Regions from separate parts of the Methylobacterium sp. 174MFSha1.1 genome, predicted to be linked through region 3. Evidence: riboswitches for the same ligand, from Rfam matches in the RefSeq annotation. Region 3 holds a riboswitch; each other region holds the start of a gene.
What was found. Region 3 has a riboswitch for thiamine pyrophosphate ahead of thiC (phosphomethylpyrimidine synthase ThiC). Riboswitches for the same ligand answer to the same signal wherever they lie in the genome.
Positions count from the first base shown of each region.

Region 1: linked by a shared signal. The riboswitch ahead of BM430_RS22390 (LuxE/PaaK family acyltransferase) and the one ahead of thiC (phosphomethylpyrimidine synthase ThiC) in region 3 are both predicted to bind thiamine pyrophosphate.
Region 2: linked by a shared signal. The riboswitch ahead of thiO (glycine oxidase ThiO) and the one ahead of thiC (phosphomethylpyrimidine synthase ThiC) in region 3 are both predicted to bind thiamine pyrophosphate.

Region 1 is NZ_FPCB01000027.1:18,944-23,319, reverse strand. Features, by position in the region: gene BM430_RS22405 (AmpG family muropeptide MFS transporter) at 1-758, shown strand, start outside; gene BM430_RS22400 (RidA family protein) at 766-1,176, opposite strand; gene BM430_RS22395 (TetR/AcrR family transcriptional regulator) at 1,331-1,870, shown strand; TPP riboswitch at 2,204-2,329, shown strand; gene BM430_RS22390 (LuxE/PaaK family acyltransferase) at 2,411-3,487, shown strand; gene BM430_RS22385 (acyl-CoA reductase) at 3,498-4,376, shown strand, end outside.
Region 2 is NZ_FPCB01000004.1:41,211-45,586, forward strand. Features, by position in the region: gene BM430_RS00200 (adenylate/guanylate cyclase domain-containing protein) at 216-1,463, shown strand; TPP riboswitch at 1,513-1,643, shown strand; gene thiO (glycine oxidase ThiO) at 1,709-2,914, shown strand; gene thiS (sulfur carrier protein ThiS) at 2,911-3,123, shown strand; gene BM430_RS00215 (hypothetical protein) at 3,511-3,723, opposite strand; gene BM430_RS00220 (hypothetical protein) at 3,812-4,057, opposite strand; gene ybaL (cation:proton antiporter domain-containing protein) at 4,168-4,376, opposite strand, start outside.
Region 3 is NZ_FPCB01000018.1:27,887-32,262, forward strand. Features, by position in the region: gene thiC (phosphomethylpyrimidine synthase ThiC) at 1-1,462, opposite strand, end outside; TPP riboswitch at 1,521-1,632, opposite strand; gene BM430_RS16525 (restriction endonuclease) at 1,770-2,144, shown strand; gene BM430_RS16530 (acyltransferase family protein) at 2,414-3,553, shown strand; gene BM430_RS16535 (type 1 glutamine amidotransferase) at 3,561-4,376, opposite strand, start outside.

The DNA.
Region 1 (4,376 bases), on a different contig from region 3:
GGCGCGGCGCCTACCTCGTCATGGGCGCCCTGATGCTGGTCGGCATGGTCGCGGCCGTGCTCGCCCCCGAGCCGCCCTCGGACAAGACGCCCCACGCAGCCCGCGCCGGCCTCGTCGACACGGTCTGGGCGCCGATCCGCGACCTTCTCCGCCGCCTCGGCCCGATGGCGCCGGCGATCCTGCTGCTGGTCGCCGGCTTTCGCATGCCGGGCTACGTCGCGACCGCGATGGCGGTGCCCTTGTTCAAGCACCAGGGCTTCTCGAACACCGACATCGCCACCGTCACCAAGCTGTTCGGCTTCTGGATCGGGCTCGGCGGCACCTTCCTCGCCGGCGCCCTCATCCCGCGAATCGGCATGTTGCCGAGCCTGCTCATCGGCACCGTCGCGGCCTCGGCCTCTCACCTGAGCCTCGCCTATCTGGCGGCGCATGGCGGCGACGGCGGCCAGGCCTTCTGGACCTTCGCGGTCACCGTCGGCATCGACAACTTCGCCTACGCCTTCGCGTCGGTGGTGCTCATCACCTACATGTCGACGCTGGCCTCGACCGAGCACGCCGCGAGCCAGTTCGGGCTCCTGACCTCGCTCTGCGCCTTCCCGGGCAGCGTGCTGGCCGGGTTCTCCGGCTTCCTCGTCGAGCGGACCGGGTTTCCCCTGTTCTTCGTCCTGACCTCGCTCATCGGCGTGCCGGTGGCGCTGCTCGCCTTCACCGTCTGGGCCAAGGTCGGCATCTCGGACGAGGCGCCGGCGAAACCCTGATCCGGGATCAGGCCGTGCCCGGAATGCGCGCGATCACCTTGATCTCGAAGTCGAATCCCGCGAGCCAGGTCACGCCGACCGCCGTCCAGTTCGGATAGGGCGCCGCCCCGATCGCACGATCGCGCACCCGCATCACCGCGTCGAACTGCGCCGCCGGGTCGGTGTGGAAGGTCGTGACGTCGACGACGTCGTCGAAGGTGCAGCCCGCCGCCGCCAGCACCGCCGAGAGTCGCGCGAAGGCAAGTGCCACTTGCGCCTCGAAATCGGGCTCCGGCGAGCCGTCCTCGCGGCTGCCGACCTGGCCGGAAACGAACAGAAGGTCGCCGGAGCGGATCGCCGCGGAGTAGCGGTGCTTCTCGTAGAGCGCCTGCCGGCCGGGCGGGAAGACGGCGTCGCGCTTGGAATGAGCCGGGGCCATGGATCGTCTCCTCGATTTGAGATACGTGACGTATGTGAGAGAGCACGGATACGCGCCGTATGTCAATTCACATACGTACCGTATGCGGAAATGAGTGGGGGTCGGGGTGGCCGGGCGACGCGCGCAGATGATGGAGGAGACGAAGGAGAAGCTCATGCGGACGGCCAGGGCGGCCTTCGCCGAGAAGGGCTTCGCCGCCGCCTCGATGGACGAGCTGACCGCCGCGGCCGGGCTGACGCGGGGCGCGCTCTATCACAATTTCGGCGACAAGAAGGGTCTGCTCCACGCGGTGATCGAGCAGATCGACGCCGAGATGGCCGTGCGCTTGGCAGCCGTCGGCGCGCGGGCCACCGATCCGTGGCGCGGCCTCCTCGACGAGTACCGGGCCTATATCGAGATGGCCCTGGAGCCGGAGATCCAGCGCATCCTGCTCCTCGACGGCCCGGCTTTCCTCGGCGATCCGTCGCTATGGCCGAGCCAGAACGCCTGCCTCGCCGAGACGACGCGGCGCATCCGGGACCTCGTCGCCGACGGGGCGATCCCCCCGGTGGACGCGGAGGCCGCCGCGCGGCTCCTCAACGGCGCCTCGCTCCACGCGGCCCTGTGGGTCGCGGCGTCGGGGGAGCCGGAGGCGACCTTGGCCAAGGCGCTCGACGCGTTCGGGCGGCTGGCGGAGGGGTTGGCGCGGCCTTGAGCGCTCGTCGCCGGGTCCGTGGCAGTACCCTTCGCCGGACCACATGGGCCGACGAACACCCGCAGCCCTTTCCCGGACGACTGGAGCGACAGCGGAAGGAGATCCGGGATCCAGCACGAAAAATCGCGAAGCGTCTGCTTGCCTGCAACGGTGCAACAGACAGAGCCGCTACGCGGCACTTCTTCCGCTGGATCCCGGATCTCCTTCCGCTGTCGCTTCAGTCGTCCGGGAAAGGGTGTGGCTTACGATGAAGCGTCGATGCGCCGAGACGTGCGGCCATCCGTGTTGGCCATCGAGCCCAACTTGACACCCGCCCCCACACCCCCCACTCTCCCCGGCTCCCAGGGGGGCCTCGCGAGGAGGCTGAGATTCCGCCGGTTCGGATCCGTCCGGACGCCGCGGTGACCCTATGAACCTGATCCGGGTCATGCCGGCGTAGGGATGCGGGACCGGCGAGGGCTCAGGGCCGTCACAGCCGTCTTTTCGCGCATGATCTCCGCCGGACTGGCCGTCGCCCGGGATGGGCGCGAGGTGGCCGTGATGTCGCAAGCGGAGATCGTCGGGGCGCTCCTCGATTTCATCGGACGCCCCGGCGCGAGCGAGGCCGAGTTCGAGGCCCTGGCCCTGCGGGTCTTCGCCTACCAGTTCGCCCACAACGCGCCCTACCGGCGCTTCGCGCAACAGCGCGGGCGCACGCCGCTGACGGTGCGGCGCTGGCGCGACATCCCGGCGGTGCCGATCAAGGCATTCAAGGACCTCACCCTGAGCTGCTGCCCGCCCGAGGAGGCCGAGCGGGTGTTCATGACGAGCGGCACGACCGGCAGCGGGCGCGGCCGCAGCTACCACCCGACGCTTCACGTCTACGACGCCTCGATGCTCACGGGCTTCGCCGCCCGGATCATGCGCGGGCGGGAGAAGATCCGGATGGGGATCCTGTTCCCGGACGAGGCGGCTTTGCCGAACTCCTCCCTCGCCCATTACCTCGCGCTGGCGAAGGACCATTTTGGCACCGAGGATAGCGCAGTCTTCGTCGGTCCCGGCGGGCTCGACCTCGACGCGCTGCTGGCAATGCTGGCGCAGGCCGAATCCACCGGCGAACCGGTCGCGCTCCTCGGCGCCACCTACGCCTTCGTACCGGTGATGGACGCGCTCGACGAGCAGGGCCGCCGCTTCGCCCTGCCGGCGGGCAGCTTTCTCTTCGACACCGGCGGCTTCAAGGGCCAGTCGCGCGAGATCGAGCCGGACGCGTTCTACGACGGGCTCTCGCAGGCCTTCGGGGTCCCGCGGAGCGAGTGCCTCAACATGTACGGCATGACCGAGTTGAGCACCCAGTTCTACGACGACGGCAACGCGGTCTGTCGGCCGGTCAAGTCCGGCCCGCACTGGATCCGCAGCCGCGTCGTCGATCCGCTGACCGGCCAGGACCTGCCCGCGGGCGAGACCGGCGTGCTGGTCCACCACGACCTCGCCCATTTCAACTCGGTCTCGGCGATCCTGACCGAGGATGCCGGGGTGATCGCGCCGGGCGGCTTCAAGCTCCTCGGCCGGGTCGAGGGCTCGGCCTCGCGCGGCTGCTCGGTCGCGGTGGCCGAGTTCCTGGCCGCCGCGCAGGGATGAGCATCCCGGGATGAGTGTCTTGGAGCAGGCCGGTCACCTGCCGGGTCTTCCCGCCGAGAGAATCGGCCGGCGCATCGTCGAGCACCGCGCCTGGGGCGAGACCGTCGCGGTGGCCCTGCCGGATCTCGACGAGGATCAGGCGAAGGCCCTGTGCGAACACGTCCGCGCCCGCGCGACCCTGCGGCGGATGGAGACGGCCCGGATCGTCGCGGCGATCGACCGGGCGAGCGCCTGCCTGCTCGACCGCACCCACCCGGTGCGCCGCAAGGCGGAGGCGCTCCTGCCGGTCGTCACCGGCTACGACCGCGAGACGGTGCGGCTCGGCCTGTCGAGCTATCTCAAAACCTTCCGGCGGCCGCAGCTCCTGCGCTTCCTCGCCGAGGATTTTTCGAATCCGGGCGTGCTCGACGGCTTCCAGCCGGCGGTGAAGGGCGGGTTCGTGCGGGCGCGAGGCCCCGACCTGCTGCTCCACGTCTGGGCCGGCAACGTCCCGGCCCTGCCGCTGTGGAGCCTCGTCTCGGGGCTCCTGGTCAAGGCCGGCAGCATCGGCAAGCTCGCCTCGGCCGAGCCGCTGACCGCGGGGTGGTTCGCGCATCTGATCGCGGAGGCGGATCCCGAACTCGGCGAGTGCCTGGCGGTCACCTGGTGGAAGGGCGGGGCCGGCGGGGCGGAAGGTGCCTTCCTGGGCGAGGCCGATTGCATCATGGCCTATGGCGGCAACGAGACGCTGGCCGCGCTCCGCGCCAAGGTGCCGGTCACCACCCGGTTCCTGCCGCACGGCCACCGCATCGGCTTCGCGATGGTCGCCCGCGAGGCGCTCGACAGCCGCCGCGCCGGGCCGCTGGCGCGGCTCGCGGCCCAGGACATCGCCCGCTACGAGCAGCAGGGC
Region 2 (4,376 bases), on a different contig from region 3:
ACCCGCCCGGTGCCAATCACCTGAGGGAGCGCGTTGCTTGACGTGAGACGCTTACGGCCGGCCGGAGCATGGCCCGGCGACGAACTCAGGCTTAGCAGGACCGAGGGCCGATGCCAAGGAGGTCCGATCCCGGGCCGGCGGGCCGGTTGTCCGTAGCCAAGCCTTCTCCGCGATCAAGCCTTGCCGTCCCGCGGCGCAACGCCCATGTCAGACCCATGTACGACCAGCCTCGCACCAACCCGGTTCCGACGCCCACGGCCGCGGCGGACGGGTCGGAGGCGAGCGACATCCCGATCGGCCTGTTTCGCGACTGCGTGGCGCTCCGCGACTGGCTGCTCAGCGAGGGGGCCAGATTGCCGGAATCCGGCGACCTCCTCGCCGGCATGGCCGAGCGGCTGAACGACCTCGGCGTGCCGGTCGACCGCGCCACCACCGCCATCGACGCGCTGCACTCGGACTATTCCGGCGTCGGCCGGTTCTGGACCCGGGAGGACGGCGTCAGCTTCCGCCTCTTCCCGCATGGCGAGGCCAGCGAGAAGGCGCTCGCCCGCAGCCCCTTCGCCCATGTCTACGCCACCGGCGAGTGGCTGATCCTCGACCTGCGCGAGACGCCGGACGACCGCTTCAGCATCGTCCCGGAGCTTAAAAGCGCGGGCTTCACCCATTACATCACCGTGCCGCTGTTCTTCACCAACGGCACCAAGAACGGCGTCACCTTCGCGACCCGAGATCCGCGCGGCTTCGGCGACGACGACCTGGCGATCCTGCGCTTCATCGTGCCGACCCTGTCGGCGGTGATGGAGATGCGCGGCCTCAACGCCCGGCTCGACCACGTCTTGCGGGTCTATGTCGGCGACGGGCCGCATCAGGCGATCCTCGCCGGCTTCATCCGCCGCGGCCAGGTCGAACGGATCCGCTCAGCGATCCTGTTCGCCGACATGCGCGGCTATACCCGCCTCACCGATGCGCTGCCGCCCGAGGCCTCGGTCGAACTCCTGAACACCTATTTCGACTGCCTGGTGCCGCCGATCGAGAGCGAGGGCGGCGAGGTGCTGAAATACATGGGCGACGGCCTTTTGGCGATCTTCCGCGAGAGCGGCGACGATCTCGGCGGCGCAGCGCAGGGCGCCCTCTCGGCGGCGCAGGCCGCGCTCCGCCGCGTCGAGGAGGCCAACCGCGCCGGGCGCTTCCCCACCCGCATCGAGGTCGGCATCGCGCTCCATCACGGCGAGGCGGCCTACGGCAATGTCGGATCGGGCGCGCGGCTCGATTTCACGGTGATCGGCCGTGACGTGAACCTGGCCAGCCGGCTGGCCAAGCTCAACAAGGTCCTGTCCGAGCCGCTCCTGATGTCGAAGCCCTTCGTCGACTTCCTGTGGGGCGACCCCGAATTGCTCGGCACCCACCCCCTCGACGGCTTCGCCGAGGAGATGGCGATCTACCGTCCGGGCAAGGGTGGTTGAGACGCGGATGAAGACCGGTTGACGGCGGGCCCGTCCCTCGCCAGATAGCGGGTGTTCCAGGGAGATCCCCGACAAGGGGCTGAGACACCGCTGGACCGGCCTTTCAGGCCCGGTCAGCGCGGAAATCCTTCGAACCTGATCCGGCTCATACCGGCGTAGGGATTGGACAGGATCCTCGTGGATCCGCGCGCATCATCCGGCCACCGGGCGCAGTCCACTCTCTTCGGGCCACCGTGGAGACGAGGGTGCACGCGCAGACGATCGGACGGCGGGGCGGACCGAGCCCGAGCCCGGAGAGCGACCGGTTGCCTGAACGAGCCGACGCCGCGGTGATCGGCGCCGGGCTGATCGGCCTGTCGGTCGCGTGGCGCCTGGCGCGCGCGGGCCTCTCCGTCGCGGTGATCGAGCGCGGCCGCGTCGGCGACGGCGCCAGCCTCGCTGCCACCGGCATGCTGGCCGCGGCCGCCGAGCACGAGCCCGGGGGCGAGGTTCTGTCACCGCTCTGCCTTGAAAGCCAGCGCCTCTGGCACCCGTTCCGCGACGAGCTGGAGGCCGAATCGGGCCTCTCCATCGATTACCGCCGCGAGGGCACACTGGTGATCGCGCTCGGTCGCGACGAGGTCGAGCGGCTGCGCTTCCGCCACGAGTTGCAGCGCCGCGACGGTCTGTCCGTCGAGTGGCTGTCCGGACCCGCCATCCGCGCCCGCGAACCGGGCCTGCGCCCCACCGTCACCGCCGGCCTCTTCTGCCCCGACGACCACCAGGTCGATCCCGCCCGCGTGATGGCCGCCCTGCGCCAGGCCTTCCGGGCCGCGGGCGGGCGCCTCGTCGAGGGGACCATGGTCACCGCGCTCACCCGCGAGGGCGGCCGGGTCACCGGCGTCGAGACCTCCGCCGGTACGTTCAGGGCCGGCACCGTCGTCCTCGCCTCCGGCGCCTGGGCCGGGGAGGGGGGGCTGGTGCCCGACCTCGCCCTGCCGGTCCGCCCGCTCAAGGGCCAGTCCATGGCGCTGCAGATGACGCCGCGCAGCGGGCTTCTCTCTCACGTGGTCTGGACCGAGCAGGTCCACATGGCGCCGAAGGGCGACGGCTCGCTCATCGTCGGCGCCACCGTCGAGGAGGCCGGCTTCGATCCGCACCTCACCGGCGGCGGCCTCTACGCCCTGCTGGAGGGCGCCCGCCGGGCGCTGCCGGGGGTCGAGGAGATGCGGGTGGAGGGCATCTGGAGCGGCTTTCGCCCGACCTCCGACGACGACGCCCCGATCCTCGGCGAGGCCCGGCCCGGCCTGGTGCTGGCCGCCGGCCACCACCGCAACGGCTACCTCCTGGCCCCGGTCACCGCCGAGGCCGTCGCCACCCTGATCCTGTGCGGCGAGACGCTGCCGGTGGCCGCGCCCTTCGGCCTGTCCCGGTTCGCCCCGCCGCCCTCCCTTCGAAGCGAGACCGCATGAAGCTCCTCGTCAACGGCGAATCCCGCGACAGCGAGGCCGCCACCCTCGACGCCCTGTGGCGCCAGGAGACCGCCGACCTGGACCTGCCCGGCCCGCAGGGCTTCGCCATCGCGCTCAACGGCGCGGTGGTGCGCCAGCGCGACTGGGCGGCGACGGCGCTCGCCGAGGGCGACCGCGTCGAGATCGTGCGGGCGATGCAGGGGGGGTAGGAACGAGCGTCCGTCTTGAACGACGTAGCCGTGCGTCGCGAGGTATGGGCCCATTCCCGTCCAGTTTCATCCCCGCCCTTTCCCGGACGACTGGAACGAAGTGGAAGGAGATCCGGGATCCAGCACAGATGTCGCGAAGCGTCCGCCTGTCTGCACCGTTGCAAGAGACAGAGCCGCTTCGCGGCGAGTCCTTGCGCTGGATCCCGGATCTCCTTCCGCTGACGCTGCAGTCGTCCGGGAAAGGGCCGTGCCTTGCGACAGGCAGCCAGGCTGAAAGCACTGTGCTCGTGGGCCTCGACAGGTCCGACGACGCCGTGATGCTCGTATTCAGGGCGCGGGTGAGGGTCTGGACCGGCGTCCCGATGATCTCAAGCCGTGACGAGGTCTTCAGAACCCCCCGGTCCGCCACAGCGCCAAAGCCGCCGCGACCAGCACGGCGACCCAGGTGCCGGCGACCAGCGTCAGCACGCGGCGGCGCCCGGATCGGGGGCGGTTGTCGTTGGCCGCGCGGCGCAGCCTCACGGCGGCGGCGGCGTAGCCGTGGGTGGACGCCGCGATCGTGGCCGGGCGGGCAGGGGCGGTCTTGCGCAGGCTCGTCATGGCGATTCGTGCTCGTCGGACGACGATAGCACGCGCGCGAGCGGAACGTGAGCCGGCCGAACGACGCAAGCCGTGCTGTCTCATGCCGTCAGGACGAGAGCCGGACGGGGCGGGCGACGGATCGGGGGGCGTGTTCGTCGATCCAGTGCGGGCTGAGCACGGCGCCGTCCTCGGTCACGATCCACGGCAGCGCCTCGGGATCCTCCGCCGCGACGGCCGCCGCCAGGGCGGCGCGCAGGGTGGGATAGCGGCGCGTCTCCCGCGGCCCCGGCGCGGCGCGGGCGCCGTGCCAGACCATCAGCTCGGCCGGGCGCTCCATCTGCGGCTGCGACATCGTCGGACTCCTCTCGGGCGCGCCGAATCCTCGACGAGCCGGAAGAACGATGGCGGATCCGAGCTGTGGCGACGCTTACCGGATGATTGCGATTCGGTAACGAACCCGAGTCACGACTCCGCCGAGGCCTCGCGGTGCGGCCGCAGCTCGGGGGCGCCGAGTTCGGGCTCGGCCTCCGCCGCGGGCTCGGCCCGGCTCTCGGCCCGGCTGGTATCGATGAACAGGCGCGCCTCGCCCTCGCTCAGCCCCAGGCTGCGCAGGGAATAGAGCGCCATGCCGAAGCCGACCTCGCGCTCGGCCATCAGCACCAGCCCGACCT
Region 3 (4,376 bases):
CGCGGTTCGGCAGGCCGAGATGCTCCTTGGGCGTCACGTAGCAGAGCATCGCGGTCCCGAACCAGCCAATCATCGCCGCGCCGATGCCCGACGTGATGTGGTCGTAGCCCGGCGCCACGTCGGTGGTGAGCGGGCCGAGGGTGTAGAACGGCGCCTCGCCGCACTCGGCCAGCTGCTTCTCCATGTTGACCTTGATCTTGTGCATCGGCACGTGGCCGGGGCCCTCGATCATCACCTGGCAGCCCTTGGCATGGGCGACCTTGGTGAGTTCGCCCAGGGTCTCCAGCTCGGCGAATTGCGCCGCGTCGTTGGCGTCCGCGATCGAGCCCGGACGCAGGCCGTCGCCGAGCGAGAACGACACGTCGTAGGCCCGGCAGATGTCGCAGATCTCCTCGAACCGCTCGTAGAGAAACGATTCCCGGTGCCCGGCGAGGCACCAGCGCGCCATGATCGAGCCGCCGCGCGAGACGATGCCGGTGACGCGGCGCGCCGTGAGCGGCACGTGCGCGAGGCGGAGGCCGGCATGGATGGTGAAGTAGTCCACCCCCTGCTCGGCCTGCTCGATCAGGGTGTCCTTGAACACCTCCCAGTCGAGCTTGAGCGGGTCGCCGCCGACCTTCTCCAGCGCCTGGTAGATCGGCACCGTGCCGATCGGGACGGGGGCGTTGCGCAGGATCCAGCCGCGGATGTTGTGGATGTTGCGTCCGGTCGACAGGTCCATCACCGTGTCGGCGCCCCAGCGGATCGCCCACACCATCTTCTCGACCTCGTCCGCCGCCGAGGAGGTCACGGCCGAGTTGCCGATATTGGCGTTGACCTTGACGAGGAAGTTGCGGCCGATCGCCATCGGCTCGAGTTCGGTGTGGTTGATATTGGCCGGGATGATCGCCCGCCCGCGCGCCACCTCGTCGCGCACGAAGTCCGGCGTGATGAAGGGCGGGATCGCTGCCCCGAAGCTCTCGCCGTCGGCGAGCTTCCCCTCGGCCCCCGCCAGCATCGCCTCGCGGCACAGGTTCTCCCGATGGGCTACGTAGATCATCTCCTCGGTGACGATCCCGGCGCGGGCGAACTCATATTGCGTGACGCGCTCGCCGGGAGCGCCCCGGCGGATGGTGCGGGCGGCCGGGCACGGCGCCACCAGCCTGTCCTCGCTCGCGAATCCGTTGTCCTCCGGCCGCACCGCCCGGGGGGCGACCGGCGCGTAGCCGCGGCCTTCGATCCAGGACTTGCGGATCTCGGGCAGCCCGGCCGCAAGGTCAATGCGCGCATCCGTCTCGGTGTAGGGGCCGGAGGGGTCGTAGACCCGCACCGGGGCCTCGCCGGGATCGGAGAGCGCGATGGCGCGGTAGGGCACGCGGAGGTCGGGACGGTCCCTCGGCGAGGCATAGGCCTTCGCCGAGCCGGTGACCGGCCCGGTGGTGACGCGCGTCGGCGATCCTGCGGCGAGGATGGGTGCGTTCATGGATCTCTCCCGGGGAGACGATCCGGCCTCGAGGCGCGAGGACGCACGGGTCACGTCGGTCATGGCAGGTTCCCGTCCCTCCGCCGGTACGAACCGGATCAGGTTCAAGGGTCAGGACGCACGCTCGTCCAATCTCAGCCCCAGATGGCGGGGCTCCCCTCGGTAACGGGGGGACTGTCGGGTGGGGAACGGGGTTTGTCAATCGGGGGCCGCGAGGGGGTGCTGCGGCATCCCGGCCCCTGTCTTGAAACGCACGGACGCCGCGACCCAGATACGGAGGACAATCCTCACCGCTCGGGAGCTTGCCTTGGGACGCCGTGACCGGCGCTGGCGCGACGACGACCCCTCCACCCACGGCCCGGCCACGCGCGAACCGGTGGTCTGCCCGCTCTGCGAGCGGCCGATCCCGCGCGACGCCCGCCAGAGCAAGCATCACCTGACCCCGAAGCTGAAGGGCGGCACCCACGGCGAGACGGTGCAGCTGCACCAGATCTGCCACTCGGCGATCCATGCCCGCCACAGCGAGGCAGAGCTGGCGCGCCGCCTCAGCGACGTCGAGAGCCTGCGGGCCGAGCCGGAGATCGCCCGCTTCCTCGACTGGATCCGCACCAAGCCGGACGACTTCCACACCGCGACGCGCATGACCAGGACGCGGCGGGACTCGAAGCGGAGTTATCGGTAGCGGCCATTTCTGGCAGATGAGAACGCGTCCGCTTCCCGCGACGGGCGGTGCAAGCTCCGTCGTCATTCCGGGCTCCGCTGCGCGGCCCCGGAATGACTCAGAGGACTTCAACATCGTCGAGAGGGCCAACAAGCGTCAGAGCACGCCGGGTGGAAGCTACTCAGGACAGTAAATCGATCGTTGCGAATCCCGGCACGATTCGACCCGCCGACCGTGCGCCGATCTTTACGTCTCCCTGCGAGCCTCGGGCCATCCTCGTGGAGACGCCGATGTCCGCCCGCCCCAACACCGAACCCGCCCTCTCGGTCCGGCCGGACGATCCGGTGCGCCCGCGCGCCGCGCCGGAGGCCGGGCGCCTCGCCTGGGTCGACGTCGCGAAAGGCATCTGCATCATCCTGGTGGTGATGATGCACTCCACCCTCGGGACCGGCGAGGCGATGGGGGGCGAGGGCTTCATGCACCACGTCGTCGAGTTCGCCAAACCGTTCCGGATCCCCGACTTCTTCCTGCTCTCCGGCCTGTTCCTCGGCCGCGTGGTGGACCGCGACTGGCGCCTCTTCGCCGACCGGCGCATCGTCCACTTCACGTATTTCTACCTGCTGTGGATGGTGCTGCAATCGGCGGTGAAATACGGCCAGATCACCGACGGCGCTGGCCCGGGCGCCTTCCTCGCGCACCTCGCCCACGGGTTGATCGAGCCGTACTCGACCCTGTGGTTCATCTACCTGCTGGCGGTGTTCTCGGTCGCCGTGAAGCTCCTGCGCCGGGTGCCCGGCCCGGTGCTGCTGATCGGCGCCGCGCTGCTGCAGCTCGCCCCCATCCACACCGGCTCGACCCTGATCGACGAGTTCTGCGACCGCTTCGTCTACTTCGTCGCCGGCTATCTCTTCGCGGCCCGCATCTTCGGGCTGGCCGACTGGGTGCGGGCGCGGTCCGGCCTGGCCCTCGCCGCCCTCGCCGGCTGGGCGCTGATCGAGGGCGCCCTGGTCTTCACGCCGACCGGCTTTCCCTCGCGCCCGAACCTGGCGAGCCTGCCGGGGGTGAGCCTCGTGCTCGGCGCTGCCGGGGCGCTCGCCATCGTGGCGACGGCCGCCCTGCTGACCCGGGCCGGCGGCCCGGTCACGGCGATGCTCCGGGCCTGCGGCGAGCGCTCGATCGTGATCTACCTCGCCTTCTTCCTGCCGATGGCGGCCCTGCGCACCGTGCTCGTGAAGAGCGGGATCATCGAGGATATCGGCCTCGTCTCGCTTCTCGTCACCGCGACCGCGGTGGCTTTGCCCCTCGGGATCGAGCGGCTGGTGCGCCACACCCCGGCCCGGTTCCTGTTCCGCCGCCCGGCCGCCTTCCACCTCGTCGGCGAGGAGCGGCCCGGCCCGGCACCCCGCCTCGCGGCGGCCCGCACGACCTGAGGCGGCGTCAGCGCCGCCTCTCCGCCGCCGGCCGCACCAGGTGATCGAGGAAATTCCGGATCTCGCGCCGGCGGCGCTCAGGGACCAGCACCTCGGCGGCGACGCCGAGGCGCCAGGCGAGGTCGGGGCGTCCCTCCGGATCGTGGTGCAGGTCGCGGAAGGCATCGGCGTAGGCGTGGAGTGACGCCTCGTCCCGGCACAGGCCCGCCTCGACCACGCCTTGCGTGGAGAGCCGCAGCATCGCCGCGACCTCGTCGAGGTCGAGCTCGGGATGGTACTGCGTGCCCCAGAACACCCCCTCGCCGAGGCGGATCTCGATCGCCTGGACGTCGAGGCGGTCGTTGCCGGCGAGGACGCGGGCCCCCGGCGGCGGGTCGATGACGGCGTCGTCGTGGATCGCCGGCGCGTCCCAGGCCGCCGGCCGGCCGGCGAGCAGCGGGTGCCCCTCCCCGGCCTGCGTCCGGCCGATAAAGCGGGCGAGCCCGTATTCCGGACCGCGCGGGTTGCGGGCGGCGCGGCCCCCGGCGATCGTCGCGGCCACCTGCACGCCCCAGCACGAGCCGAAGACCGGGAGGCCGGCCTCCAGGGCCGCCTTCACCAGGTCGCATTGCCGCGTCACCGCGGGACCGCCCTCCTCCACGTGCAGGGTCGAGCCGGTGAGAACCAGGGCGTCGCACTCGGACAAGGCCCGGGGCAGCACCGCATCCGCATCGGCCGGGGCGACGAGATGGCAGCGGGCGTCGGGGGCTAGCGCCCGCAGGATGCCCGCATAGGTCTCGGCCGAGGTCTTGTCGCAGACCGTGAGATGCGTCTCGCGGCCGGC